Actomonas aquatica: one gene and its partners. The protein of the gene in region 2 interacts with the protein of the main gene of each other region in a pairwise test. Links are inferred from orthologs where the notes say so. Each region holds a gene or a part of one and is shown on either strand. Other genes may lie near its edges.

The links.
Region 1: the proteins of K1X11_RS21535 (region 2) and ftsZ interact in binary tests that used the Escherichia coli proteins (3 or more experiments, as listed by UniProt). The link is inferred for Actomonas aquatica from one-to-one orthologs.
Region 3: the proteins of K1X11_RS21535 (region 2) and ftsA interact in binary tests that used the Escherichia coli proteins (3 or more experiments, as listed by UniProt). The link is inferred for Actomonas aquatica from one-to-one orthologs.

What each region holds. Positions count from the first base shown.
Region 1 is NZ_CP139781.1:1,750,869-1,760,738, reverse strand. The notes cover bases 1-2,838. They hold ftsZ (cell division protein FtsZ), read left to right. Parts: upstream 1-681; coding sequence 682-1,995; downstream 1,996-2,838. Other genes in these bases: obgE (GTPase ObgE), read left to right, coding at 2,082-2,838; ftsA (cell division protein FtsA), read left to right, coding at 1-672. In the rest of the region: more of obgE, read left to right, coding at 2,839-3,104; K1X11_RS06720 (hypothetical protein), read left to right, coding at 3,131-3,742; K1X11_RS06715 (GspE/PulE family protein), read left to right, coding at 3,749-5,452; K1X11_RS06710 (LysE family translocator), read left to right, coding at 5,484-6,113; K1X11_RS06705 (fibronectin type III domain-containing protein), read left to right, coding at 6,382-6,888; K1X11_RS06700 (sodium:solute symporter family transporter), read left to right, coding at 6,885-8,321; K1X11_RS06695 (aspartate/ornithine carbamoyltransferase family protein), read left to right, coding at 8,498-9,607; asnB (asparagine synthase (glutamine-hydrolyzing)), read left to right, coding at 9,607-9,870. UniProt on the Escherichia coli protein: Essential cell division protein that forms a contractile ring structure (Z ring) at the future cell division site. The regulation of the ring assembly controls the timing and the location of cell division.
Region 2 is NZ_CP139781.1:5,628,605-5,638,582, forward strand. The notes cover bases 7,033-9,978. They hold K1X11_RS21535 (rod shape-determining protein), read right to left. Parts: upstream 9,041-9,978; coding sequence 8,024-9,040; downstream 7,033-8,023. Other genes in these bases: mreD (rod shape-determining protein MreD), read right to left, coding at 7,033-7,123; mreC (rod shape-determining protein MreC), read right to left, coding at 7,120-7,950; tatA (twin-arginine translocase TatA/TatE family subunit), read right to left, coding at 9,234-9,479; rpoD (RNA polymerase sigma factor RpoD), read right to left, coding at 9,539-9,978. In the rest of the region: katG (catalase/peroxidase HPI), read left to right, coding at 1-890; K1X11_RS21505 (acetylxylan esterase), read left to right, coding at 1,048-2,013; K1X11_RS21510 (AGE family epimerase/isomerase), read left to right, coding at 2,115-3,326; K1X11_RS21515 (glycoside hydrolase family 130 protein), read left to right, coding at 3,362-4,567; mrdA (penicillin-binding protein 2), read right to left, coding at 4,590-6,542; more of mreD, read right to left, coding at 6,584-7,032. UniProt on the Escherichia coli protein: Forms membrane-associated dynamic filaments that are essential for cell shape determination. Acts by regulating cell wall synthesis and cell elongation, and thus cell shape.
Region 3 is NZ_CP139781.1:1,759,173-1,768,674, reverse strand. What follows is about bases 6,565-9,502. They hold ftsA (cell division protein FtsA), read left to right. Parts: upstream 6,565-7,396; coding sequence 7,397-8,608; downstream 8,609-9,502. Other genes in these bases: ftsZ (cell division protein FtsZ), read left to right, coding at 8,618-9,502; K1X11_RS06740 (cell division protein FtsQ/DivIB), read left to right, coding at 6,565-7,384. Outside these bases: K1X11_RS06765 (LysM peptidoglycan-binding domain-containing protein), read left to right, coding at 1-805; K1X11_RS06760 (FtsW/RodA/SpoVE family cell cycle protein), read left to right, coding at 858-2,021; K1X11_RS06755 (UDP-N-acetylglucosamine--N-acetylmuramyl-(pentapeptide) pyrophosphoryl-undecaprenol N-acetylglucosamine transferase), read left to right, coding at 2,018-3,148; murB (UDP-N-acetylmuramate dehydrogenase), read left to right, coding at 3,145-5,487; K1X11_RS06745 (D-alanine--D-alanine ligase family protein), read left to right, coding at 5,484-6,434; more of K1X11_RS06740, read left to right, coding at 6,431-6,564. UniProt on the Escherichia coli protein: Essential cell division protein that assists in the assembly of the Z ring. May serve as the principal membrane anchor for the Z ring.

The DNA of each region.
Region 1 (9,870 bases), 3.9 Mb from region 2 along the record:
GTGGGGGATATGATTCTGGCCAGTCTCGGTTCCGGCACGATGGTGACGACTCAGCAGGACCGCCAACACGGCGCGCTGGTCATCGACATCGGCGCGGGCACGAGCGACTTCGTGCTCTACCGTGACGGGGTGCCCTTCATGACCGGCGTGGTGCCGGTCGGCGGTGAACACCTCACCAACGACCTCACCCTCGGCCTGCGGGTGACCGAAGGGCAGGCGGAAAAACTTAAACTACGCCACGGCCGCGCCAACGTGATCACTCACGAAAAGGGCAAGAAGGTCTGGCTCAACGGCGACTACGCCATCGGCGACCGCCAGTTCCCGCAGCAGACCATCGAGACCATCACGGCGGCCCGCATGGAGGAACTCTTCGAGGTCATCAAAAAGAAGCTTGGCCCGGCGCTCGCGCCGGAGCGTTGCGCGGCCGGGGTCATGTTGACGGGCGGCACCGCGAAGCTGCCGGGCATCGAAGATACGGCCAGCGCCATTCTCGGGCTGCCCGCCCAAAGGGGACAGATGCCTCCGGGTCTGGAGCAGAAGCTCCAGGACCCGTCTCACACTGCGGTGCTCGGCCTTTTGCACTACGGCCTGCAATCCCGCGGCGATCGTCCGCTGCAGAAACGCCGCGCGACTGGCGGCATCCTGCGCAAACTCTTCCCGGCCCGCGCCTGATTACCTCCGATGTCTCTCAACGCTTCCGAACTCCCCCTCGCGGCTCCGGCCAACGCTCTGAACGATCCAGACGTCTCCATCAAGGTCATCGGCCTCGGTGGTGCCGGCGGCAACGTCGTCGATCGACTGAAGATGGAGAATCTCGATCGCCTGCGGCTGGCGGCGATCAACACCGACCTGCAGGCGCTCAACTCCTCGCCCTTGGAGGAGAAGGTGCTCATCGGCTCGGCCATCACCCGCGGCCTCGGCGCCGGCGGCGATCCCGACCTCGGCTTTGATGCAGCGGAATCTGATCGCGAGAAGATCGCCGAAGTCGTGCGCGATTGTGATCTGGTGTTTCTCATCGCCGGCATGGGCGGCGGCACCAGCAGCGGGGCCGCTCCGATCGTGGCGGACGTGGCGAGTGAAGCCGGCGCGCTGGTGATCGCGTTTGTCACCATGCCCTTCAGCTTCGAAGGCGGCCGTCGCGGCAAACAGGCGGAGGAAGGACTGCTCGCGCTGCGCCGCAGTTGCGACGCGGTGATCACCTTGCCCAACGACATTTTGCTGCAGGAGGCCTCCGAAGGGGAGACCGCCCTCGATTCCTTTGCGCGCGCCGATGCGTGGATCGGGCAGGCGGTGCGTTCGGTCTGGGCGATGCTTTTCCGCACCGGCCTGATCAATCTCGACTTCGCCACGCTGCGACAGGCCTTCCACACGCGCGGTGGCAAAACCCTTTTCGGCCTCGGCCAAGGCGAAGGGCCGGACGCGGTGGCGCAGGCCATTGCGAGTCTCGACATGTGCCCGCTGCTCGCCACGCCCGAGCATGCTCGCAAAGCCGACCGCCTGCTGGTCAACATCGTGGGCGGCACCGACCTGAAGCTGAGCAAGGTCAACGAGATCATGAGCGCGGTCACCGAGCGCTACGGGCGCGATTCGCATGTGATCATGGGCGCGGTGATCGACGAAGACCTGCAGGGTCGGGTGGAGGTCTGTGTGATCGGCACGAGCGACATCGGCGGCCGCCTGCCGCCACGGCGGCCGTCCTCCAGCCGCGGCCGCAGCAACGCCGGGGCCGCGAGTCCGGTGGGGGTTCGCGTCGCCGACATCGCCCGGGTGGAAACGCCCGAACCGGCGGCTGCGTCGGGGGCAACCGAAGTCGAAAAAGCGGGTGCCAAAGCCCGGGGTAAACGCCCCGCGGCGGATGAATCGCAGAACGAGTTTTTCTTCCAAAACCTGGCGGAGAACCGCGGTCACTTTGAGCGCACCGATCGAAATCTCTTCGAAGGGCAGGATCTGGACGTGCCGACTTACTTGCGCAAAGGCATCAAGATCAACCTCTAGTGGAGGCGAGCGGCCGCGTTTAAGTTTACGCGCGGTTCACAAACCAGCCCCTTGGCAAGTGGGGTGGATTATGCAGGATCGCGCCCATGTTTATCGACGAATGCGTCATCAAAGCCTGGGCCGGGGATGGTGGTCGCGGATGTATCAGTTTTCGGCGCGAGAAGTATGAACCCTTCGGCGGCCCCAATGGTGGGGACGGCGGCAAGGGTGGCGATGTCGTGTTGGTGGGAGACAACAACACCAACAACCTCATCGACTATAAATACAAACCGCACTGGAAGGGACAACGCGGCGAGCACGGCATGGGCAAGGACTGCAACGGGCATGAAGGCAAACCCGCCATGCTGCGCATGCCCTTGGGCACGATTGTGATCGACGAAGCGACTGGCCAGATGGTGGCCGAGGTCGTGGAGCACGATCAGGAGATCGTCCTGTGCAAGGGCGGCAACGGCGGCTGGGGCAACACCCACTTCAAGTCCTCGACCAATCGCGCCCCCCGGCGCGCCAATCCCGGAGAGGAGGGCGAGCACGGCGTCTACCGGCTCATCCTCAAATCCATCGCCGACGCCGGGCTGGTGGGATTCCCCAACGCGGGCAAATCCTCGCTCACTAACAAAATCACCGCAGCCCGCCCGCGCACCGCAGCTTATCCGTTCACCACGCTGCATCCGCAGATCGGCGTCATCCATTACCCGGAGGAGTATGACCGGCTGCTGTTGGCCGACGTGCCCGGGTTGATCGAAGGTGCCAGCGACAACCGCGGTCTGGGTCATCGTTTTCTGCGTCACATCGAACGCTGCGCCGTGCTCATGTTCCTAATCGACATGGCGGCGGTCGACGGCCGCGATCCGCGCGAGGACTACGCCACGCTGCTATCCGAGTTGGAGGCCTACGACCCCGCGCTCATGGAGAAGCCGCGCTTGGTGATCGCCAACAAAATGGACCTGCCCGAAGCCAAAGCCTGGCTGACGAAGTTCAAGCGCCGCCACAAGGTCGAGGTGCTGCCCATTTCCTGTGAGACCGAGGAAGGGATCGACGCCATGAAAACCGTCCTGCGTGAGCGGGTGCGGAGCCACCGCGACAACGTGGCCGATGCCGCCACGTCCTGAAGTCCCTGACGCCCGCCCCAGCCATCATGAAGACTACCCACCGTTCTCTGCTCATGCGCGCCAACCGCTTGTTGGGCGCGCAGCTCGTGGAGCAAAACCTGATCAAGATCGACGACCTTGAGACGGCCAATGAGAAGCTCCTCGAGATCATCAACACCGGCACCGCCCGCCAGCGCACCGTGTTGGGTATTCTGGCTTACGATCTCAAGGCGGTGAAGGAGGAGGACATCCTTGCCCACATGCGCGAGCACGAGGGCGTCGGGCTGGTGGACCTGCGGCACTACGAGGCCAACGACGACCTCAAACTCACCATCGAGCGCGAAGCCTGCTGGGTCACCTGGTCGGTGCCGTTCGACATCGAGGAAGACATGACCTTCATCGCGACCGCCTACTATCTGAGTCCGGCGGTGCGCAAGTATTGGGAAGATCAATACGACGGTCGGGTGCTCTGGTTTGGCACCACCCTGGAGGCCATCGCCGACTTTATCGAAGCGATGGAAGCCGAGGACGCGAAGGCCCCCAAACCGGCCGTCGCCCCGGCTCCGAAACCGGTCAACCTTTCGAACCCACCCATCGCGGATGCCGCCGCCGGTGACAGCAATCCTCCGAGCTCGCCGGGGTCCCCGGCCAACCCCTGATCGATCATGTCACTAGGCAAAATCCAGACTCAGATCATCAATGCCCTCGATGATGCCGGGCGTCTCACCGATGAGCACCGCGCCGCCATCGCCGCCATCGAGGAGGAAATGACCGGTGAGCAGCTCGATGCGATGCTGCTCGAAGATTTTAAGATCACCCCGTTCCAGTTGCAGGTCGCCAAGAGCCGCGCCTTCAACCTGCCGCCGTTCAACGTGGCTCATTACCGGGTGCATCCCGGCACCTTTGAACGCCTGCCCCTGGAGTTCTGCCAGGAGAACGTAGTCATGCCGGTCGGCGAGGTGGGAGAGCTCTTCCTGCTGGTCGTGGCCAATCCCTTCGATGTGACCATCATCTCGAAGGTGCAGGAGATGACTGGTTTGACGGTCATGCGGATGCTCGGGCGCGAAGCAGACATCCGGGAGAAATTCAAAAAGAACGAAAACGAGCCGAGCGACTTTGCCGATGTGGTGAGTGCGATCGGCATGGAGTTCGGCAGCGAAGGGGAGGGCGATGAAGACCTGACCGACGAGGAGTCCGGCCCGATCATCGATCTCGCCAACCGTATCATCGAAGACGCCTATTTCGCCGGCACGTCTGATATTCACATCGAGCCGTGGGAACACGAAATCATCGTGCGCTACCGCATCGACGGTGTGTGTCAGGAAAAGCTGCGGCTTCCCGGCAAGGTGGGACCGGCGCTGGTCGCGCGTCTGAAGATCATGTGCAACCTCGACATCGCCGAGCGGCGTTTGCCCCAGGACGGTCGTATCGTCTTCAAGCAATACACCCGCAAAGGCCTCGACGTTGACCTCCGTGTCTCCACCGCGCCGCTCAATCACGGCGAAGGTGTGGTCATGCGTATTCTCGACAAACAGAAGTCGACCCTGCCGATGACTGCGCTCGGTTTCTCAGAAGAGAACCTCGAGAAATACCGTAAAGCCATCGAACAGCCCTACGGCATGATTTTGCACTGCGGTCCGACCGGTTCGGGTAAGTCGATGACGCTCTATTCCGCGCTCAACGAAATCAACTCGCCCGAGCTTGTCATCCGCACTGCGGAGGACCCGATCGAATACACCCTGGCCGGCATCAACCAGATGCAGATGCACCGCCAGATCGGCCTCACCTTTGCGTCGGCCCTGCGCGCCTTTCTGCGTCAGGATCCCGACATCATTCTGGTGGGTGAGATTCGTGACAAGGAGACGGCCAACATCGCGGTGGAGGCCGCGCTCACCGGTCACTTGCTTATCTCGACCCTGCACACCAACGACGCGCCGTCGACGGTCGCCCGTCTCACCGACATGGGCGTGGAACCGTTCATGATTTCGTCGTCGCTGCTGTGTGTGTGCGCCCAGCGTCTCATGCGCCGCGTGTGCAAACAGTGCCGCCAACCCTACGAACCAGAAGGCCGCGTGAAGGACCTGCTCGAGAAGGCCATCGGCTGGAGTGGTCAGATCTACAAGGCCAACGACGATGGGTGCCCGAAGTGTAACGGCACCGGTTACAAGGGCCGCGTGGGCATTCACGAACTCATGATCAACAACGAGGAGTTGGTCGAAGCGGTGAACCGCGAAGCCGACACCGCCGAGCTCAAACGCATCTGCATGAAGAGCGGCATGAAAACGCTGCACCAGGACTCGCTGCTCAAGGTCAAGGAAGGTGTGACCACCTTCGAGGAAGCGATCTCCAACGTGCCGCCCGACATGTAAGCGGAGCGGCGCAAGACGACCGTCCAGCCCGATGGATGCGCTGTGGTTTGAATTTGGCTCCGTGGCGCTGGCCCACGCTTTGGCGGTGGCCAGTCCGGGGCCGGACTTCACCCTTATCCTGCGTCAGAGTTTGGTCCACGGCCGGGCCACCGCGGTGGCCAGCGCGTGGGGCATCGGCAGCGGCATTCTGGTGCACGTCACGATTTCACTGCTCGGGGTGGGCGCCTTGGTGCGGCACCAGCCGCAGCTCTTCGCGCTGTTGAAATATGCCGGAGCCGCTTACCTCGCGTGGCTCGGTGTCATGGCGCTGCGCAGTCGCGGGAGCACGGCCGCGCCGACGACCGCGGAGGTGGCTGCGCCGGCACCGCCGCACGGACGCCGGGCGTGGCTGCGCGGTTTTTTGACCAACGTGCTCAACCCGAAAGCGACCTTGTTTTTCATCGCGCTCTTCACCGTGGGCATTTCGCCGGAGACCCCGGTGGGGGTGCAGGCCCTTTACGGCGGGTGGATGGCGGTGGCGACCGGGGCGTGGTTTTCGCTGGTCGCGTGGGTGTTTACGCGCGAGCGGGTGCGTTCGGTTTACCAACGTGGGGCGGTGTGGATCGACCGGGCGCTGGGTCTGGTCTTCATCGGCTTCGCCGCGAGTTTGCTGTGGGTGTGACGACGGCAGACGGGCGTTGCGGAAGCCGTTTTCCATAAGTGCTTTTCATTAAGGCTTTACCGGCGAGGGGTTGACCTCTCGGCGGATGGGCCAGAGCCTGTGCGACCCCTTGACAGTCCCACCCCCTGACGGATCGTGTGCGCGCCGTGCCTCTTGCTGAGGCTTTTGTGCCCTTTGGGCCTTTGCGCACCGCGAGCGTTGAACGCCGGTCATGCCGGTTGAGTTCGTCCGTCCTGATCGCCCGTCCTTCCCACCACTGACTCGCTTCATGCCTTCAGGAATACTTTTTCGCGTCCATCGCGGCTGTCTTTGCGCAGCCGCGTTTTTCGCCTGCCTACTCGCCGAGGCGGCCACACCGCCGCCGGTCGATTTTAACATGCGTGCGCCGGAGGGCACCGCGGTCACCACCGAGGATGGCACGGTCACGCTCGCTTGGGGCGAACTGGCGCTCATGACGCGGGTGGAGTTGCAACAAAGCGACTCGGCCGACTTCGCGGAGAAGACGATCCGGTTCATCGGTCGCGACACGGGCTCGGTCATCACCGGGCTGCCGGAGGGCACACACTACTTTCGCCTGCGCGCGCTCAATAATCTGGGCGAGGGCAGTGCATGGTCGGATCCGCTGGAGGTGCAGGTCACGTTCATGGACCGCGGCAAACTCTTCAGTCTGCTCGGTCTCGGTGGTGTGGTCGTGCTGCTCACGGTCGGAGCGATCGTGAGTGGTTTCCTGAAGCATCGCGACGAATTGCGCGGCGACGCGGGAGGTGAGGCATGAGTGGCGCGACGTCCATTTCGCCGACCACCGGTTGGCTCATCGTGCTCGGTCTGGGTGTGTTGTGGGTGATCCTCGGTATGTTCTGGGGCCGCAATGCCAAGACCTCCGAGGGCTTCATCCTCGCCGGTCGCAACGTCGGCCTCTCGCTCGGTTCCGCGACGGCGATGGCGACCTGGGTCACCTCGAACACCACGATGCTCGCGCCGGTGCTGGCGCTCACACTCGGCGTGTGGGGCATGGTGGCTTACTCGACCGCGAGTTTTGGGCTGTTGCTCTTCGCGCCCATGGCCATGCGCATCTGCCGCCTGTTGCCCGAGGGGCACACCGCCGGTGATTTTTTCCGACTGCGCTACGGTCGGGTGGGATGGACGCTCTTCCTGCTCATCACGATGCTCTACTCGCTGTCGTGGTTGGTGAGCATGGCCATCGCGGGCGGCGACCTCTTGGAAGCCTTGGCCGGCATTCCGTATCTGCAGGGCATGACGCTCATCCTCGTGGTGTGCGTGCTCTACACGCTCTTCGGCGGACTCTACGCGGTGATCGGCACCGACTTTATTCAGAGCCTCATCATCCTCGTGGGCATCGTGCTGATTGGTGGCTTGGTGGTGGCGCAGCTCGACTTCGACGACGCCTACACCCACATGCGCACGCAGCAGCCCGCGCTGTTATTGCACGTGATGCCGGCGGCGTTGCTGGCGGTGTTCAACAACATGCTCTTCGGTTTCGGCGAAGTGTTTCACAACAACGTCTGGTGGTCGCGGGCCTTTGCCATGCGACCGGGTGTGGCGCCGAAAGCGTTCTTCCTGTCGGGCCTGCTGTGGTTCCCGATTCCCATCGCCGCCGGCTTCATCGCTCTCGCGGCGGGACCGCTCGGTATCAACATTGCCGAGAGCAATCAGACCGGGCCGCTCGTCGCGACAACCGTCATGCAGACCGCCGGGCTCGGTGCCATCGCCGGTGTGCTCATCCTGGTGGTGCTCTTTTGCTCGATGGCCTCGTCGATCGACTCGCTGCTCGCGGCGACTTCGGATCTGTTGCTCAAGGACGTGCACGGCGGCCTGCTCAAACGTGAATTGCCGGAGCAGAACTTCCGCAAGATCACCGGCACGGTCATCCTGATCGTCGGTGCTGTCACGTGGCTGCTGGCCGCGCCGCACTGGCCCATCATTGAGGCGCTCTTCATCTCCGGGCCGCTGGTCGCCAGCCTCATCTGGCCGGTGATCGGTGGGCTCTTCTGGCGTGGCATCAACCGGCCGCTGGTGCTCACCGGCATCGTGCTCGGCTGCGGACTCGGTGTCTGGGCCTACTTCAACATCGGCTGGTTCACCGCCTCACTCATCGGTGCCGCCGTCTCGATGGTCTTTACCTTGGCCGCCCGTTGGATCGCGCCGACGCCGTTCCCGCGGGATGCGACCGAGAACCAAACCGCTTAACTCCTGTCGCCGCTATGTTCTCCCAAGCTTTTTTGCACGGCCTCGTGCTTCTCTCCCTCACTTGGACTGCCGCCGGCGCGGTCGCGCTCCTGCTGTTGCTCTACCGCGACTACAAGAACGGCAAACTCTGGTGAGCCTCTCCGCTTCAACCCATCAGCCCTCCTAACACCATGGACATGGAAGATCCTCCTCCCGCTTTTTCCGCCGACCGGCGCCACGCCGTGCTCAAGCCACCGGCGGATTCCGAAGCCATCCGACCAGAGCCAGCCGAGTTGTTTCGCGACAACCCGGTCAGCCTCAGCACACTGCGCGAACTCGAAGGTCAGAGCGTGCTCGCCGCCGGGCAGTTCTCCTTCAACCAAGTCGTCGAGCTCTGCAAACTCTCCGCCATTCTCGAGAAGATCGAGGTGTGGCCGTTTCATCCGCTCGACGGTAAAATCGCGGTGACCGCGTTCTTCGAGGCTTCGACCCGCACCCGCACCAGTTTTGAAAGCGCGATTCTGCGCCTCGACGGCAAGATCATCTCCATCGCCGATGGTTCCACCACCGGCCAGGCCAAGGGCGAGTCGCTGCAGGACATCGGCGAGATGTTCAACGCCTACGCCGATGTGATCATCATGCGCCACACCAAGACCGAGGCACCGCAGCAGATCCTGGAGAACCTGCGCATCCCGCTCATCAACGCCGGCAACGGCAGCGGCGAACATCCCACGCAGGCGCTGGCCGATTGGTATGCCCTGCTCAAGTGGAACCCGCGCCTCGCCGAGCCCTACCGCCGCGGCACGCCCAAGCTCAACCTCGGCATCCTCGGCACGCCCGGCTCGATGCGCGCGGTGAAGTCCTTCCTGCTCATGGCGCTGCTTTTCAAGGATCACATCCGCAAGGTCACGGTGATCTCGGAGATGGCGGATCCCTTCGGCGAAGAGGTGACCGAAAAGCTCAAGGCAGCCGGCATTTCGTATCAGGTTACCAATGACGTGCGCGAGCACCTGCCGACCCTTGATGTGATCTACATGAACTCCATCGCGTTCCTCGGCGACTCCTACAAGAACATGGACAGCCGCTTTAAGCTGACCGCAGAGAGCCCGCTCAAGGAGAGCGCGGTGATCCTGCACCCGCTCGCACGTCTCGATGAGTTGGATACGTCTTTGGACAAGACCTCCCACAACCTCTATTTCTCGCAGGCCCACGGCGCCGTCTTTGTGCGTCAGGCCCTGCTCATGTCCGTGCTCGGTCGCCTCAAGGCGCTGCCGAGCTTCGTCAACCTGGAAGACCCTGAATCCTAATGTGCGGCATTGCTGGCTTCTTTTCAGCCCAACCTCTCCCTCCCGAAACGCCCGAGATCCTCGCCAAACAATTGGTGACGATCCGCCACCGTGGCCCCGACGCCACCGGTGAATTTATCGACGCGCCGCACGGCGTGGCCCTCGGTCACACGCGCCTGTCGATCAATGACTTGGAGGGCGGCAAACAGCCCATCCATGCGCGGGACGGCAGCTGTGTGCTCACCATCAACGGTGAGTTCTACGACTTCAAACGGCACCGCTCC
Region 2 (9,978 bases):
TCGACCATCCGCTGATTGACGCGTCCGACGTGACCGCGCTGAAGGCCAAGCTTCTCGATTCGGGTCTGTCGATTTCCGAGCTCGTTTCGGTCGCCTGGTCCTCTGCCTCGACCTTCCGTGGTTCAGACAAACGCGGTGGTGCCAACGGTGCCCGCATCCGTCTCGCCCCGCAGAAGGATTGGGAAGCCAACCAGCCGGCCCGTCTGGCCAAGGTGCTCAAAGTGCTCGAAGCCGTGCAGGCCGAGTTCAACGGCGCGCAGACCGACGGCAAGAAGGTCTCCATCGCCGACCTCATTGTGCTCGGTGGCAGTGCCGCAGTCGAAGCCGCCGCCAAGAAGGCCGGCGTCGAGATCGAGGTGCCGTTCGCGCCGGGTCGCACCGATTGCTCGCAGGAGCAGACCGACGTGGAGGCCTTTGAGGTCATGGAGCCGATCGCTGACGGTTTCCGCAACTACCTGAAGTCCCGCTACACGATTCCGGCCGAGCAACTGCTCGTCGACAAGGCCCAGCTCCTCGGCCTCACCGCGCCGGAGATGACGGTGCTGGTGGGCGGCATGCGCGCCCTCAACGCCAACCACGGCAAGTCCCAGCACGGCGTCTTCACCGATCGCCCGGAGACCCTCACCACCGACTTCTTCGTCAACCTGCTCGAGATGGCTCATGTGATGAAGCCGACCACCGGTGACGAGCAGATCTTCGAAGTGTGCGACCGTGAAACCGGCGACGTGAAGTGGACGGCCACCCGCGTCGATCTGGTCTTCGGTTCCAACTCGCAGCTGCGCGCCGTCGCCGAGGTTTACGCCGAGAGCGACTCCGGCGAGAAGTTCGTGAAGGACTTCGTGAAAGCCTGGACGAAGGTCATGAACGCCGACCGCTTCGACCTGCGCTAAACGATCGATCTATCAATAACTTAGAAACCGCCTTCCACTCCCGGGAGGCGGTTTTTGTTTAACCACAGATGGACACAGATGAACACAGATTCGATTGGGCCGATGGCTAAAAAATCTGTGTCTATCTGTGTTCATCTGTGGTTAACCCATTCCTGTCATGCCTGCTTTTGATTTTCCGCTCGATCGTCTGAAGACCTACCAAGGCACCAATCCGCGGCCGGCGGATTTTGAAGCGTATTGGGACACCGCCCTGGCGGAACTCGACGCGCATGATCCGCAGGTGGAGCTGACGCCCAACGGCACGCTGAATCATCCGCTGGTGGAGTGTTTCGACCTGTGGTTCACCGGGGTGGGCGGCTCGCGCATCTACGCCAAATACCTGCGGCCGCGGCAGCGCGACGGGGAGATTCCGGCGGTGCTGAAATTCCATGGCTATTCGCACTACAGCGGCGACTGGATGGAATTGGTGGGACTGGCCTCGGCCGGCTTTGCGGTCGCCGCGATGGATTGCCGTGGGCAGGGCGGCAAGTCCGAGGATCTGGGCGGCGCCAAAGGCATGACCCTGCGCGGTCAGTTTGTGCGCGGCCTCGATGATCCGGACCCGACCCGACTGCTCTTCCGTGCCATGTTTTTGGATACGGCACTGCTCGCCCGCATCGTGATGGGCTTTGCCGAAGTCGACGCCGCACGAGTGGGCGCGACCGGCGCGTCCCAGGGCGGCGGGCTGACGGTGGCCTGTGCGGCGCTCGAGCCTCGCATCAAACTGGCCGCGCCGGTGTATCCCTTCCTGGCCGACTACCGGCGGGTGTGGGACATGGATCTCGCCCAGGGGGCCTACGAGGAGCTGCGGTATTTCCTGCGCAAATTCGACCCGCGCCACGAACGCGCGGAAGCGATCTTCACGAAACTCGGCTACATTGACATCCAGCATTTGGCCCCGCGGGTGGAGGCCAAGGTGCTCATGTTTACCGGCATGATGGATCAAATCTGCCCGCCGAGTTCCCAGTTTGCGGTCTACAACAAGTTGGGCGGCGAGAAGGAAATCGTGCTGTATCCGGATTATGAGCACGAAGGTCTGCCGGATCTGGACGATCGGGTTTTTGGCTTCATGCAGGGGCTCTGAGCCCGATCGGACGGGGCAAGATATCTCAACACGAAGAAAAGATATTCCAGCAGAAGCGCTTTGACCCGGCCGGGGCGGGCGGGGGAGGCTGATCCTCTCCCATGGAACCCCAAACCCTCGCCTCCTACCGTCAGCGCATCGAAGCCGATCTGCGGCAAAATATCTTACCCTTCTGGATTGAGCACGTCGTCAACTGGGAGCAGGGCACGCTGCACGCGGAATTGGCGACGGACCTGACGGTTGACGATAGCAAGCCCCGGGGCGCGCTGCTGACCACGCGGGTGTTGTGGACGTATGCCGCGGCGCTGCGGGTCTACGACGAGGCTGCCTACCGGCAGGTGACGGACCTGGCGTATGCCGACTTGATTACCCGTTTTGCCGATGCTGAGCACGGCGGGTTTTACTGGTCGATCAAACCGGACGGGAGTCCGGAGCGCACGCGCAAGCAGGTGTATGGGCAGGCCTTCGCGATCTACGCGCTGGCGGAGTATCACCGTGCCACCGGATTGGCGGAGCCGTTGGAGCGGGCGCAGGCAGTGTTCGAGGTGATCGAGCAGCACGCCAAGGACCCGGAGCACGGCGGTTACTTTGAAGCCTTCGCGCGCGACTGGACGCCGATCGAGGACATGCGCTTGAGCGAGGTGGATCAGAACGATCCGAAGTCGCAGAACACGTTGCTGCACATCATGGAGGCCTACACCAACCTGTTGCGGGTGTGGCCGGACGAGCGGCTGCGCACGGCCTTGTTTACGCTGGTGGAGGTGATGTTGGACCGCGTGCTGAATCCGGCGACGCAGCACCTCAGTTTGTTTTTTACGGCGGACTGGCAGCCGACGACCGACCGCTTTTCCTACGGCCACGACATTGAAGCGGCGTGGCTGCTGTGGGACGCCGCCTGTGCGCTCGGCGACGATGGGCTGAGTGGACGCGTGCTGGCGGTGGTGCTGAAGATGGCCGACATCACGCAGGCGGAAGGCGTCGATGCCGACGGCGGCGTATTCAACGAAGGTGATCCACGCGGGCTCACCGACGACCGCAAGGAGTGGTGGCCGCAGGCCGAGGCGCTGGTGGGCTTTCTGGTCGCCGGGCAACTCTCGGGCGACGACCGTTACACGCAGGCGGCGCTGCGCTCGTGGGACTTTATTGAAAAACACCTCATCGATGCCGAGGGCGGTGAGTGGTTTCGCGGCGTGACGCGCGGCGGGGACGTGATTCCGGAATTCGAAAAAGCCGGCTTCTGGAAGTGTCCCTATCACAACGGCCGGGCCGCGCTTGAAGCGGTGGCGCGACTCAACGCCATGGCCGGACTCTGATTTTTCTCCACCATCAACCCCACCCTCCCGCAGTCATGAAAAAGACCAAAGATAGCTCGAAGAAGAACACGTTTGCCGCGCGCGTGAAAGCGGTGCGCGCCCAGCACAAGGCGTTTTTGAAGCGTCCCAATCCGGTGGATACGGAATGGGTCAACGGCGTGTTCGAGCGCTTCCAGAATCCGGTGCTCACGGCCCATCACGTGCCGCTGGAGTGGCGTTACGATTTTAACCCGGAAACCAATCCCTACTTCATGGAGCGCCTCGGCGTGGGTGGGGCCTACAATCCGGGTGCCTTCCTCTGGAAGGGCAAACCGCATATGGTGGCGCGCGTGGAGGGGGCCGACCGCAAGAGCTTCTTCGCCATCGCGGAGAGCAAGGACGGTGTTTCGAACTTCAAGTTCTGGGACGAGCCCTGCGACATCCCGGAGATCGCGGGTGAGACCAACCTCTACGACATGCGCGTTGTGTTTCACGAGGACGGCTGGATTTACGGCATCTTCTGCTCGGAATCGAAGGACCCGAATGCGGCGCCCGGCGATCTTTCGTCGGCGGTGGCGCAGGCCGGCATCGTGCGCACCAAGGACTTCAAAGTCTGGGAGCGTCTGCCAAATCTGAAGACCCCGTCGTCGCAGCAGCGCAACGTCGTGCTGCACCCCGAGTTCATCGACGGCAAGTATGCCTTCTACACGCGCCCGATGGACGGCTTCATCGATGTCGGTTCCGGTGGCGGCATCGGCTGGACCCTGATGAAGGACATCACCAAGGGCAAAACCGGGAAGGAGAAGATCATCGATTCCCGCACCTACCACACGATCAAGGAGGTCAAAAACGGCGCGGGTCCGGCCCCGATCAAAACCAAGCACGGCTGGCTGCACATCGCCCACGGCGTGCGCGGCTGTGCGGCGGGTCTGCGTTACGTGTGCTACATGTTCATGGCCGACCTCGATGACCCGTCCAAAATCATCGCGCGTCCGGGCGGTCACCTCATCGCGCCGCGCGGCACGGAACGGGTGGGTGACGTGTCGAACGTCGCCTTCTGCAACGGCTGGGTCGAGATGCCCGACGGCACGGTCTTCATCTATTACGGTGCTTCCGACACGCGTTGTTACGTGGTGCGCAGCACTGTCGACAAGTTGGTCGACTGGTGTCTCAACACGCCGGAAGACGGCCTCACCACGCGGGGTTGTGTGGATCAACGACTGGCCTTGATCCGCGCCAACCGCGAAGTGCTCGGCAAGTAAGTCAGCGTTGTTCTGTTGACGCTCACCGCGCCGCCACGCCGCTGCCATCGAGGACCGGCGTAGGCGGTGGCGGGATGAGCTCGGGGTGTTTTTCCGCCCACTTGGCGAGGATGTCGCGGGCGACCGGCGCGGAGTAGGTGCCGCCGCCGGTTTCTTCGCCGGGGCGGTCTCCTTCCACCATCACGGCGATGGCGACTTGGGGACGCTCGATCGGGGCGAAGCAGATGAACCACGCAAAGTTAACCGTGCCCTCGGGCGTGCGTTTTTGGGCGGTGCCGGTTTTGCCCGCGACGCGCAGACCCGGAATTTGCATCGATTTGATGGTGGTGAAGGAGGTGCGCGAGGTGCCGCTGATGGTGCACTCCTCCATGCCTTCCAAAATGGCGGCGTAGCTCGCCGGCGAGAGGCCGATTGGTTCAGTGGACTGCGTCGGGCGTTCCGGATCGTGCAGCATGTGCGGAGCGGTGCGGGTCTGGCCGCGGGCAACCGAGGCCATGAAGGTCGCCATCTGCAGGGGCGAGACGAGCATGTAGCCTTGGCCGATCGAAAGGTTGGCCGTGTCGCCGGGCACCCACGATTGGTTGTAGCGTTGGCGCTTCCATTGCGGGTCGGGGACGAGGGTGCCGCCGCTCTCGTGCGGCAGTTCGATGCCGGTGCGGTCGCCGAAACCGAAGCGGCGCGCCTCGGCGGCGATGGCGTCGGCGCCGGTCTCCAGGCCGTAGTGGTAATAGAACACGTTGCAGCTTTTGGAGATGGCGGTGCGCAGGCCGATCTCGCCGTGGGCGTGGCCATCGTGGCAGGGAAAGAGGCGGCGTCCGACGCGGTAGTAGCCGCCGCAATTGAACTCGGAGTCGGGCACGAGGGTGCCGGCGCGCATGCCGGCGAGTGAAACAAGAATCTTGAAGGAGGAGCCCGGCGGGTAGAGGCCCTGAATGGGCCGGTTGAGCCAGGCACCGCGAGCGTTGATGTCGTCGGCGACGGCTTGGGAAAGGCTGGGAGCGAAGTCGTTGAGATCGTAGGCTGGCAGGCTGGCCATGACGAGGACCTCGCCGGTGTTGACGTCGACGGCGACGGCTGAGGCGGCCATCTCGTATTCGAGCAGGCGTTTTTCGGCGGCGAGCTGGAGGTCGATGTCGAGGCTGGTGACGATGTTGTCGCCTTGGACGGGCAGGCGGCGCTCGAGGGATTCGACGCGGTAACCGAGCGGGTCGACGCGGTAGATGGTGCCGCCGGCTTCGCCGTGGAGTTTCTCTTCGTATTCGGATTCGAGGCCGCTGCGACCGACCGCGCCGACCATGTTGAAGGTCATGAGGTCGGCGCCGGGGAATTCCTCGTCGATCTGGATGTCGCGATTGGCGGAAACGTAGCCGAGCACGTGGGCGGCAGTTTGGCCGTAGGGGTAGTGGCGCTTGTTGGTGGTGTAGACCTGGAGCGGCGAGTTGACCGGCAACTGCTCCAGCAGGCGCGAGTATTCCTCGGGTTGGAGATCCTCGATGAGGGAGTAGGGCAGCATGCGCTGCGCGTTGAAGTGATTGCGCAGCTCCCGGGCGTTGAGCTCGTTGGTGCGGCCGAGGGCGCGGTTGACGATCTGCAGGTAGCGGTCGACGACGGTGAAGCGGGCGATCTCCTGCATCTGCCCGGCGGTGGGGGCCTCCACGTCGTTGGCCTCGCGGTAGGCGCGGCGGATGGTGAGATACTCGCGATAGATTTCGGTGCGCAGCTCTTCGAGGTAGAGCACGGCGGAGAAGCGCGGGCGGTTGCCGACGAGCAGGCGGCCTTCGCGATCGTAGATGTTGCCGCGCGGCCCGGGCACGAGGATGCGGCGCTGGCTTTGGACCTTCTCCTGCTCGTGGGCGAGATCGGAGCGCAGGGCCTGTTGGTAGATCAAACCGGCGGCGAGGTAGATGAAGCCGATGGCGAGGGGCAGGTAGAAAAACTGCAGCCGCGTGTCGCGACCCTTGTGGGTCTCAACCATGCCGCGAGGTCCGTCTGAAATGAAGTCCGCCATGCCTGCCTTTATATCGTGGCAGACGGCTCGTCACGCAAACCAACCCGCGCGATCAACAAGGCTTTTTCCTGCAGGGCGAAGAACCACGGCGCGAGGAGGGCGAGGAGCAGTTGGGAGAAGATCAGGTCGGTGAGAAAGCGCAGACCGGAGAAGGGCGCATCGGGCGATCCGGCCAGCACCGTGAAGGTCACGATGAGGTAGAGGATCAGGTTGGTGATCAACGCGACCACGATACCGATCAGGACCTCGCTGGCGGCCAGGCGGCTGCGCAGACGCACGATGACGAGGTGGCTTACGCTGAAAAGGAAAGCGAGCAGGCCGAAGGGCAGGGGATTGGTGGCGTCGAGCAGCAGGCCGAGTAGAAAGCAGGTGTTGAAACCCTGTTGCGGGGCGAGACGCAGCGCGGGAAACGCGACCAGCAGGCCGCCGAACCAAACGGAGAGTCCCCAGGCGCCGAGGCTGTGGTTGAGTTGCCGGGCGAGAGCGAAAAGGAGGAGTCCGCAGAGAAAAACGACCGCGGTGCGGCGATGGCTGGGACGAATTCTCACGGCGCGGTGATGGGCACCAGAATGGTGACGGCAGTGATCTCGTTGAGCCGGGGATCGAGGGTGACGCGACCTGTTTTGAACAGCCCGTCCGGGCTGGGATCGAGTTGCACGACGGAGCCGAGGCGAAGGCCGCGGGGGAACACGCCGCCGAGGCCGGACGTCACCAACGGGTGCGGATCGGCGGCGGTGGCGTAAAGATCGAGCGGGACAAATTCGACGACGGCGTGCGGCCGGGTGAAGGGCGGGTTGGCGCCACCTTGGAAACTGATTGGACGATCGTCGCCCTCGAAGGATGCGGCGAGGCGAACATTGGGGCTGCTGATCATATCGACCACCGCAGTGGTGGCGTGCACTTCGGAGACGCGGCCGACCACACCGCCGACGAAAATGACGGGCGCGCCGACGGGAATGTTGTAGTTCTCGCCCTTGCGCACCACGAGACGTTGCCACCAGCCGTTGAGGTCGCGACTGACGACCCGGGCCGGTTCGCTGCGGTAGCTGTCGAAGGAGGGCAGGCTCAACAAGGCCTCGAGGCGGGCGACCTCGCGGCGCAGCTCGGCGTTGCGCTCGGCGGCGTGGGCGTATTTGGAGACGACGCCGCCAAGGTCGTTGTAGGCCGCAATGATGTCGTGCTTCGAGCGGGTGCGCATCGCCCAATAATCCTGCAGTTCGCGCAGGTAGGAGGCGCTCACATCGATCGGCGCCTGCATCTCGTAGAAACCGTCGCGGGTGGAGCGCTTCAGGATGGTCGGCAGAACCAGCCACACCATGAGGAGCACCCCCAGGGTGATAAACGGTTTGGTCTGATCGAAGCGACGGTCGGGCACAGGTTACGGTAAACCCGTAAGTCGTGACGGGCGCTTGTCGCGCTGACAAGCCCGGGTGAACCGACGATGAAACTCAGCTGTGTTGCAGGACCCAGTTGAGGTCGCTGAGCACGGCGCCGGTGCCATTGGCCACGGCTGAGAGCGGGTCATCGGCGATCGTCACGGGCAGGCCGGTTTTTTCGCTGAGCAGACGGTCGATGCCGCGGATGAGGGCACCACCACCGGCCATGACAAAACCACGGTCAACGAGGTCGGCGGAAAGTTCGGGCGGGCAGCGTTCGAGCGCGCTGCGCACGGCGTCCACGATGGCGGACATGGTGTCGCTGAGTGCTTCGCGGATTTCCTGCGAAGTGATGTGGATCGTCTTGGGCAGACCGGCGACGGAATCGCGACCCTTCACCTCCATGGTGAGCTCGTCATCGAGCGGGTAGGCGGAACCGAGGCGCAGTTTGATTTCCTCCGCGGTGCGCTCACCGATGAGGAGATTGTAGGCCCGCTTCATGTAGTTGACGATGGCGCCGTCGATCTCGTCGCCAGCCACGCGGATGGACTTGGAGAACACGATGCCGGAAAGGGAAATGATGGCGATCTCGGTGGTGCCACCGCCGATGTCGACGATCATGTTGGCGGCGGGTTCATCGATCGGCAGACCGACACCGATGGCGGCGGCCATGGGTTCGGGAATGGTGATGACGTCGCGGGCACCGGCGTGCATGGCGCTGTCTTTGACGGCGCGTTTTTCCACCTCGGTGATGCCGGAAGGGATGGCGATGACGACGCGCGGGGAGACGCGGAAGCTGTTGCTGTTCACCTTGCGGATGAAGTAGCGCAGCATCGCCTCGGTCACATCGAAGTCGGCGATGACGCCGTCTTTCATCGGACGGATGGCGGTGATGTTGCCCGGCGTGCGTCCCAACATGCGCTTGGCGTCGGCACCGACGGCGCGGACTTTGCGGGTGCCAGCGTCGAGTGCGACCACGGACGGTTCTCGGAGGACGATGCCGCGGTCCTTCAAATAGACCAGCGTGTTGGCCGTGCCGAGGTCGATGCCGATGTCGTTGGAGAAGTGGGAGAGGAGCTTCAGGGCCATGTCGGTCGCGTTTCCGCCGTCGGAAAACAATCTCCGAGGGGCGGGGGTGTCAAAGTGTAAAACCGCTTATACCAAGGGCGTTGCGAGCAGAAAATACGTTAAACGGGTTGGTGGCGCGAATTTTGGGCAAAGAAAAACGCGCCGGGGGGCCGACGCGTTGGGAAAAGAGTAGGAAGAGCGGGGAAAACCGGACTCAGTTGTTGCCCGGAGGCGTGGTGGTCTGACGCGGGTTTTCGGCCGACTTTTTGGGCTCGTCCTGCACCGACTTGAGCTCGTTCTCGGCTTCCTGAGAGGCCTTCTGGAATTCGCTCTTGGCCTTACCGAGACCGCGGGCCAGCTCGGGGAGCTTTTTGGCTCCGAAGAGCAGGATCACAATCCCGAGAATGATGAGCATTTCGGGGCCGCCGAGAGGCATGGCGAGCATGGTGGAGTCGTTCATGGTGGGAAGGAGTTAACGCCGCAGGGGAGGCCGTAGCAAGGGAGGAAGGAGGACCGCGCTCAGTTCGGGCGACCGAGGTTTTGCACGGTGCCCGGCTTGACGGCCAACTTCATGAGGTTCTGCGCGTTGTCGAGCTGCTCGGCATCGAAGAAACCGTGGAGCTGACGGATGCGGGTCGGGTGACGCATCTTGCGCAGGGCCTTGGCTTCGATCTGGCGGATACGTTCGCGGGTGACCTTAAACTGTTTGCCGACTTCCTCGAGGGTGCGGCTGTAGCCGTCGACGAGGCCGAAGCGGAGCGAAAGCACGCGGCGCTCGCGCTCCGTGAGGGAGTCGAGCACGTCGATGATCTTTTCGCGCAGCAGCGAGTAGGCGGTCATGTCGTAGGGATTCTCTGCGGACTTATCCTCGATGAAGTCACCGAAGGAGGTGTCGTCGCCGTCACCGACGGGGGACTGCAGGGAGATGGGCTGCTGGGCCATCTTCATGATCTGCTGCA
Region 3 (9,502 bases), 3.9 Mb from region 2 along the record:
GACCTACACGGTGCAACGCGGCGACAACCTTTGGACCCTCGCCAAGCGCAATAACATCACCGTGCGTGAGCTCGCCGCCGCCAACAGCATCCCGGCGGACTCCATGCTGCGCCTGGGACAGGTGCTGGTCATCCCCGGCCAGCAACCGGCTCCGACCCCCGTCACCACTGCGGCTTCCGCCGATGAGACCTCGAGCAAGTCCTACACCATCCAATCCGGCGACACCCTCGGTCGCATCGCTCGCCGACACGGCGTGACGGTTGCCGAGCTCAAGGCCTTCAACAACCTGCGCAGCGATCTCGTGCGCGTGGGCGACACGCTCTCCATCCCCGAGTCCACGACGGCTGCCAACAGCCCCGCCGTGAGCGCCAACACCACGGCCACCGCCCCGGCTTCCACCGCCACGGTTCCCGCCGGCACCTACAAGCATGTGGTGAAGCCAGGTGAGAGCCTCACCGTCATCGCCCGCCGCTACGGGGTGAAAGTCGGTGACGTGATCGTTGCCAACATGATCCGTGATCCGTCCCTCATCCGCGCGGGTCAGGAGTTGGTCATTCCGGGTTGGGATGCCACCAGCACGCCGCCCGCCGGCACGGTGCCCGCCACCCGACCGGCGACCAACACCGTCACGACGTCGCCAGCCACGACCTACTCCGCCGATGACGATCTCGACGCCGGTCTCGACGACTCGTTGGACAACGTGCCGGTGATCGATGTCGAGCGCGCGCCGGTCGAAGAGGACGAGCCGCCCATCCAGACGATCACCATCGGCGGCGGATCCAACGAGGGCCCCTCCACATTCTAACCCGCCAACGTCACCTCCGCTTCCTGCTTCGACCGCTGTGTTCACTCGCCACGTGAAAAAGAAAACGCCACCTCGCCGATCCTCACCGTCCTTTGCCCAAAGCCCGGCCATGGTGATCGTGCTGTGTGTGCTGGGACTGCTCATTGTCGGCTTGCCGGTGTTGTTTAGTGCAACGGCCGGCAAGTCCTCCTGGCCTTTCTTTTATCTCGTGAAACAGGTGGTCGGTATCTCGGCCGCCTTTGTGCTTTGTCTGATCGTTAGCCGCATGGACCTCGAATACCTGCGGCGCTTCGCGTGGGTCATCGGTGTCGCGACGATCGGCGCCCTCGTGTTGACCGCCATCCCCGGCATCGGCGTGACGGTGAATGGCAGCCGCCGTTGGTTGGGCGTGGGTTCCTTCCGCCTGCAGCCCTCGGAATTCGCCAAGCTGTCGCTGGTGTTCTGCCTCGCGCACTATCTGGCCATCAATCAGACGCGCATCGGTGAGTTCCGGCGCGGTTATGTGTATCCCATCGCGATCATTGGACTTTGCGCCGGCCTCATTCTGTTGCAGCCCGACTTCGGCACCGCGGCGCTGGCCGTGGCCGTGGGCGTGCTGATGCTCTTCCTCGCCGGCGCCCGTTGGCTCTACATTCTGCCGACGCTCGGCGCGGTGATCGCGGGCTTTGCGGCGTTGGTGATCAACAACCCCAATCGTCTGCACCGCTTCACGGCCTTCCTCGATGTCGAAGCCAACAAGCTCGATGGCACCTACCAGCTCTACCAATCGCTGGCTGCGTTTGCCGTCGGTGGCATCAATGGCGCGGGCATCGGGCAGGGTCGCCAGCAGAACCACTTCCTGCCCGAGGCGCACACGGACTTTATCTTTGCCGTGATGGGCGAAGAGATGGGCCTGCGCTTCACGCTCGGGGTCGTGATCACCTACGCGATCATCTTCCTCTTTGGCCTGCTGCACCTGCGGCGGGCGCCCAACCTCTTTCAGTTTTTGTTGGTGGCCGGCTCGATCCTCCTGGTGAGCCTCCAAGCCATCATCAACCTCGGCGTGGTGACAGGTCTGCTCCCGACCAAAGGAATGTCACTGCCGTTCATCAGCGCGGGTCTGTCCAATCTGCTCCTCATGGGCTTGCTGGTGGGCATCATCGTCAACAGCGCGCGCACCTGGGCGAAACCCAACTTCGTGCATCGGAGTCGCGACCTCGAGGAGGTGGTGGCATGAGCGACTTCCTCATCGCTTGTGGTGGCACCGGTGGTCATCTCACGCCCGGCATTGCGTTGGCCGAGGAGATGGAACGTCGCGGTTACAGCTCCCTGTTGCTCGTATCCAAAAAACGGATCGATCAGACCCTCACCGAGAAATATCCGCAGCGTCGTTTCGACACGGTGTCGGGGGCTCCGTTGTTGCTGACGGTGCCGGGGGTGGTGCGGTTTGTGAGCACCCAAGCCAAAGGTTTCCTGCATGCGTGGGGTCTGATTCGCCGCGAGAAGCCGCGCCTGGTCATGGGCTTTGGCGGCTTCACCACTGCTGCGGTGATCGTGGCCGCGTGGGTCTTGCGGGTGCCGGTGGCTTTGCATGAGTCGAACCGCGTGCCCGGCCGGGCCGTGCGGGCGCTGGCGCGTTTCGCCCGGCGGGTGTATTTGCCGCGCGGGATCAAGCTGCCGCATACCGATATTGCCAAACTGCGGCACGCCGGGTTGCCGGTGCGCGACGAGATCAAACGTCGTCCGCGCGGCGAAGCGGCGGAGAAATGGGGCCTCGATCCCAACCGCCGCACGGTCGTTTTGCTCGGTGGTAGCCAGGGGGCGCAGGCACTGAATCGCTGGGCGTCCGCCGCCGCGCCGGTGCTGGCGGAGCGCGGCGTGCAGATGCTGATCGTGACCGGACCGGGCAAAGGTGACGGCGGCACCCAAACGTTTCCCGATCTTGAGGGCCAGGCGGTTGCGACCGTCTCCATTCCGTTCTGTGATGACATGGCTGCGGCGATGTCGTTGGCCGATCTGGTGGTTTCTCGTTCCGGCGCGGGCACTTTGGCCGAGTTGATCGAGGTGGGCGTGCCGGCGGTGCTGGTGCCGTATCCATTTGCGGCGGACAATCATCAATCCGCCAACGCGCAGGAGTTTGCCAACCATGGCGCCGGTCTAGTGGTCGAGGAAACCAGCCTCGGCAGTCTCACCGAGTTGGTGGTGGGTCTCGTGCTGGACGATGAGCGTCTCACCGCGATGCGTTCCGAAATCACTTTAATCGCCCGGGCGAGCACGCTGCCGCTCATGTTCGACGATATCGAAAAACTGGCCACGGGCGGGACCAAGACGAGTCCGCCTTTCCCCCGCTACGCCCGCGCATGATCGATTCGACGCAGTCCACCTTGTTTGGCCGTTCCGTCCGCCGCGTGCACGCAGTGGGAGTCGGAGGCATGGGGCTGGGTCCGCTTGTCGTGTTTCTGGCGGGTCGTGGATGGTCGGTCAGTGGTGAAGATGTCGCGCTTTCGCCGGCCATGGCCGTGCAACTGGATCGTGTCGGAGTGCGGCTCACCGACGAGGGAGAGCTGCCGGTCGAAGTCGATTTGGTGGTCATCTCGTCGGCTATTTCGTCGAGCCACCCTACCTGTTTGGCCGCAACCGAGCAGGGGATTCCGGTGGTGCGTCGCGGTGAGTTGCTGGCGGAGCTGGCCCGCAACTATCGGCTGGTGGCCGTGTGCGGTTCGCACGGCAAAACGACTACCACGGCGCTGTTGCTGACCGCGCTGCGTGCTCAAGGTGTGCCGGTCGGATACGTGCTGGGGGGACTCTGGGTCGATGACGAGCTTCCGCCCGCGGCGGTCGGGGCGGGGGATTGGCTGATCGCCGAGATCGACGAGAGCGACGGCACCATCGAACACTTTGCCCCTGAGATCACGGTGCTGGTGAATCTCGATTGGGATCACGCGGATCACTACACCGCCGAAACGGATCTGGTCGCTGCGTTTGCCGGACTGCTCCAGCGCACGCGCACGACGGTGCTCGGGTGGGAAGGTTGCGCGCTCACGCAGCGTCTGTTGACGCAGGCCCCGGCGGGATTGACCGCCAAAACCTTTGGTCGCGACGGCGATTTTCGTCTGGTAACTTTGGAGTCTGGAGCCGGGGAGCAACAGCTTCAGCTCGGCGGCGAATTGCCGCAGTTGACCGTGACCCTACGGGCGCGAGGCGAGTTTAACGCGCTCAACGCCACCGCGGCGCTCGGTGCGATGAGCTTGATGGGGGAAACGCCCGCCGCTGAGGTGTTCGCGGACTATCGTGGCGTGCGGCGTCGGCAGACCGTGCTGTTGGCGGATGCTGATCTGACCGTAATCGAAGACTACGCGCACCATCCGGCGGAGATTCGCGCCCTGTTGGGCAGCCTGCGTCAGGATTTGGCGGAAGGGCAGCGTCTGGTGGTGGTGTTTCAGCCGCACCGCTTCAGCCGCACGCGTCAATTTAAAGTCCAGCTCGCGGCGGCGCTGGCGCAGGCGGACGCGCTGCACCTGCTCGACGTCTATGGCGCGGGCGAGGCACCATTGCCGGGTGGGACGACGGCGGACCTTTATGCCGAGCTGGTGCAGACGGAGCCGGAGCTGCCGGTAAACTATCTGCCGGGCGACGCAGCCGGCGTATTGGAATTGTTGCGACAATCGCGTCGGGCCGGTGATGTGGTGGCTTTTGTGGGCGCCGGGGATATCGAGAAGCGAGCGCGGGAGTGGTTGGCCGAGCTGGCCGAGGAAACCGCGCGGCGAAGCGAATGGGATGGCATTGCTCACAGCCTGCGTGAAGTCCTCTCCGCCGACGCCAAAGTCGTGCGCGAGGAACCGTTGGCAAAAAAGACGACGATGCGGATCGGCGGCGCCGCCCGTATTTACGTCGAACCGGAATCCACCGAGGATCTGGCCGCGGTGGTGCAGGTCGCCCGTCGGGCCGAGGTGCCGGTGCGCATGTTGGGCCGCGGGTCCAATCTGCTGGTGCCGGATGCCGGGGTGGATGCGATCGTGGTGTCCTTGCGCCGACCGGCGTGGGAGACCTTTACGAAGTTGGCGGACGGGCGGGTGCGCGTGGGCGCCGGGCTGCGTTTGAAGAACCTCTGCGGCCTCGCGGCCAAGGCTGGCCTGAGTGGTTTTGAGTTTTTGGAAGGCATCCCGGGCAACGTCGGCGGCGCGCTGCGCATGAACGCCGGTGCGATGGGGGGATGGATGTTTGATGTGGTGGAGTCGGTAGATGTGGTGACGAGCGAAGGCGAGGTGATCAACCTGCCGCGCGAGGAGTTGCACACGGGTTACCGCCACTGTCGGGAGTTGGCCAATTGCATCGCGGTGCAGGCCACGCTGCGGCCGGTGACGCGAGCGAGCGCCGATGCGGTGGGGCGCAAGATCGATGTTTACCGCAGCAAGCGGCAGGAGAGTCAGCCGCGCGAACCGAGCGCGGGTTGCATTTTCAAAAACCCGGAAGGCGACAGCGCTGGTCGACTGATCGACGTCTGCGGTTTGAAAGGGACGCGCATCGGTGACGCCGAGGTGTCCACGACTCACGGCAACTTCATCATCAATCGCGGCCATGCCACCAGCGCCGACGTGATTGAGTTGGTGCGCCGGGTGCGGACCAAGGTGCATCAGGAGGCGGGCGTGCTGTTGCAACCGGAAGTGCTGCTCTACGGCAGCGAATGGGAGGACGTGTTGTGAGTTACCTGCGCGGTCAGTTTCACGTGGCGGTTTTGTGCGGCGGGATTTCCTCCGAGCGGGAGGTCTCACTCGGCTCGGGCAAGGCCAGCGCGCTCGCGCTCGCGCAGACCTGGCCGACCCGGTTGATCGATGTCAAAACCGCCGCCGCGCCGCTCGGACTGCGGCCGGACCGCGACGTGGTGTTTTCGACCCTGCACGGCACCTTCGGCGAAGACGGTGGCATGCAGACGCTGCTGGATGAAGCGGGGGTGATCTATGCCGGCTGCGACGCGGAAAGCAGCGCGCTTACTTTCGATAAACAACGCACCAAAAGCACGGTGGCCGCCGTGGGCGTGCCGACCATCCCCGGCATCACGTTTGCTGCGACGGCGGCACCGGCACTCGACGAGATTGTCGCCACCTTGGGTGAAGCGGTGGTGATCAAACCCCAATGCGGCGGCAGCAGTGTGGGACTGCACCTGTGCGCGACCGCAGTCCAGATCGCGACGGCGCTGACCCAATTGACCCCGGGCGAGTGGTTGGCCGAGCGCCGAGTGTCAGGTCGCGAAATCACCGTGGGCATCCTCCATGGCCGCGCGTTGCCAGTGGTGGAAATCGCGCCCAAATCCGGGGTGTTTGATTACGCCGCCAAATACACCAAGGGACTCACCGAATACCTCGCGCCGGCACCATTGGATCCCGCGGTGGCCAGTCTGGCTCAGGCGCACGCCGAAAAAGCATTCTCCGCTTGCGGCTGCCGCGACTATGGCCGTATCGACTTTATGGTGACGGAGGACGGCGCATTACACTTTCTTGAGATCAACACCCTGCCGGGCATGAAGGAAACCAGCCTGCTGCCGATGGGCGCGCAGTGCGTGGGTTATGACTTCGCGGCCCTCGTGCGCGAGCTCATGGCTCCCGCACGAGAGCGCTTCCTCGCCCGGCGCGACCCCGCCGTCCAGCCATGAGCGAACCCGAATCCGCTTCTCCGTCCGCCCGCCATTGGCGCGACATCCCCCAAGAGATCACGCCCCGCGCCATGTCCCGGGTGGGCCGGCGTCGCCTCACCCTGCGCAACGTGCGCAACCTCGGCCTCGTGGCATTGGGCGCGTTGTTACTCTACGGGGGTTTTCAGTTTTGGCAGACCATGCAAAACGATCCCACCAAACTGACCGCCGCAGGTGGCGGGCAGCCGGTGGAGCACATCGTGGTCGAAACCGATGGCGTGCTCACCAGCGAGTGGGTGGAGCAGGTGCTCGATATCAAACCGACCCTCGGCTTGATGGAGCTGGACCTGTGGGCGCTGCGTTCCCGTCTGGAGGCGCACCGCCAGGTCAAGAAAGCCGACCTGCGTCGCAAATTTCCCAATACACTCCTGGTCCATCTGGAGGAACGCTCCCCGGTGGTGCGACTGCGCGCCCGCATGGAGGGCAGCGGCATGACGGATTTTCTGGTCGGCCGGGATGGAGTGATTTTTGAGGGCCACGGTTACGACCGCACCAGCACCGGCGAATTGCCGTGGTTGGCCGGCGTGCGCCTGCGCGCCACCACGCGGGGTTATGAACCCCTTGATGGTATGGATCGGGTGGCGGATCTGCTTTCAACTGCTCGCGGCAACGTGCCGGAGCTTTATCGCACCTGGCATGTCATCTCGCTCGGGGAGATGGCCCGTGACGGCCAGATCGTGGTGCAGTCCTCGGAGGTGCCGCGCATCATCTTCGGACTGCGCGAGGATTTCTACACTCAGGTCGCCCGGCTCGATCTGATTCTCGAGCAAGTCCGGGGTCGTCCCGAACCACTCAAGTCCATCGACCTTTCCGTCGGCGCTGAACAGGTGCCGGTTGCGATCCAACTTCCTCCGCAGCGGTCTGATAAGTCCGGTGCACCCACCGTCCGTTTCCGTCTTCCGAACCGCTAATCCCATCGCCTCGTGAGTTCCAAGTCCCGCTTCATCGGTGCCGTTGAAATCGGCACATCCAAGATCGCCGTGTTGATCGGCGAGATTGTGCAAAACACCGTCAACCTCATCGGCTTCGGCGAGTGCCAGTCACACGGCGTCATGAAAGGCGTGGTGACCGACTTCAAAGCCGCCAGCGACGCCGCCCACAACGCGCTCATCACCGCCGAACAGAGTGCGGGCGTGAAGATCGACGAGGTTTACCTGGCGCAATCGGGTGGCCACCTCGAAGGCTTCTACAACCAGGCTTCGGTGAGCGTGAGTGCCGCCGACAACATGGTGAGCCAGATGGACATCGATACGGTGTGTCGTCTCGCCAAAGCCAAGGCGCTTCCGGAAGGCCGCATGGTGGTGCATCACATCCGCCGCCCCTATTTGCTGGACGGCAAGATGGTCGGCGCCAACCCCGAGCACTTGAACGGGCAGCGTCTCGAGGTGGGATATTGGACGGTGCATGGTCAGGAGGCGATGATCGCCAACAGCATCCATGTGATCCGCGGTTTTGATGTGCGGGTGGGGGATATGATTCTGGCCAGTCTCGGTTCCGGCACGATGGTGACGACTCAGCAGGACCGCCAACACGGCGCGCTGGTCATCGACATCGGCGCGGGCACGAGCGACTTCGTGCTCTACCGTGACGGGGTGCCCTTCATGACCGGCGTGGTGCCGGTCGGCGGTGAACACCTCACCAACGACCTCACCCTCGGCCTGCGGGTGACCGAAGGGCAGGCGGAAAAACTTAAACTACGCCACGGCCGCGCCAACGTGATCACTCACGAAAAGGGCAAGAAGGTCTGGCTCAACGGCGACTACGCCATCGGCGACCGCCAGTTCCCGCAGCAGACCATCGAGACCATCACGGCGGCCCGCATGGAGGAACTCTTCGAGGTCATCAAAAAGAAGCTTGGCCCGGCGCTCGCGCCGGAGCGTTGCGCGGCCGGGGTCATGTTGACGGGCGGCACCGCGAAGCTGCCGGGCATCGAAGATACGGCCAGCGCCATTCTCGGGCTGCCCGCCCAAAGGGGACAGATGCCTCCGGGTCTGGAGCAGAAGCTCCAGGACCCGTCTCACACTGCGGTGCTCGGCCTTTTGCACTACGGCCTGCAATCCCGCGGCGATCGTCCGCTGCAGAAACGCCGCGCGACTGGCGGCATCCTGCGCAAACTCTTCCCGGCCCGCGCCTGATTACCTCCGATGTCTCTCAACGCTTCCGAACTCCCCCTCGCGGCTCCGGCCAACGCTCTGAACGATCCAGACGTCTCCATCAAGGTCATCGGCCTCGGTGGTGCCGGCGGCAACGTCGTCGATCGACTGAAGATGGAGAATCTCGATCGCCTGCGGCTGGCGGCGATCAACACCGACCTGCAGGCGCTCAACTCCTCGCCCTTGGAGGAGAAGGTGCTCATCGGCTCGGCCATCACCCGCGGCCTCGGCGCCGGCGGCGATCCCGACCTCGGCTTTGATGCAGCGGAATCTGATCGCGAGAAGATCGCCGAAGTCGTGCGCGATTGTGATCTGGTGTTTCTCATCGCCGGCATGGGCGGCGGCACCAGCAGCGGGGCCGCTCCGATCGTGGCGGACGTGGCGAGTGAAGCCGGCGCGCTGGTGATCGCGTTTGTCACCATGCCCTTCAGCTTCGAAGGCGGCCGTCGCGGCAAACAGGCGGAGGAAGGACTGCTCGCGCTGCGCCGCAGTTGCGACGCGGTGATCACCTTGCCCAACGACATTTTGCTGCAGGAGGCCTCCGAAGGGGAGACCGCCCTCGATTCCTTTGCGCGCGCCGATGCGTGGATCGGGCAGGCGGTGCGTTCGGTCTGGGCGATGCTTTTCCGCACCGGCCTGATCAATCTCGACTTCGCCACGCTGCGACAGGCCTTCCACACGCGCGGTGGCAAAACCCTTTTCGGCCTCGGCCAAGGCGAAGGGCCGGACGCGGTGGCGCAGGCCATTGCGAGTCTCGACATGTGCCCGCTGCTCGCCACGCCCGAGCATGCTCGCAAAGCCGACCGCCTGCTGGTCAACATCGTGGGCGGCACCGACCTGAAGCTGAGCAAGGTCAACGAGATCATGAGCGCGGTC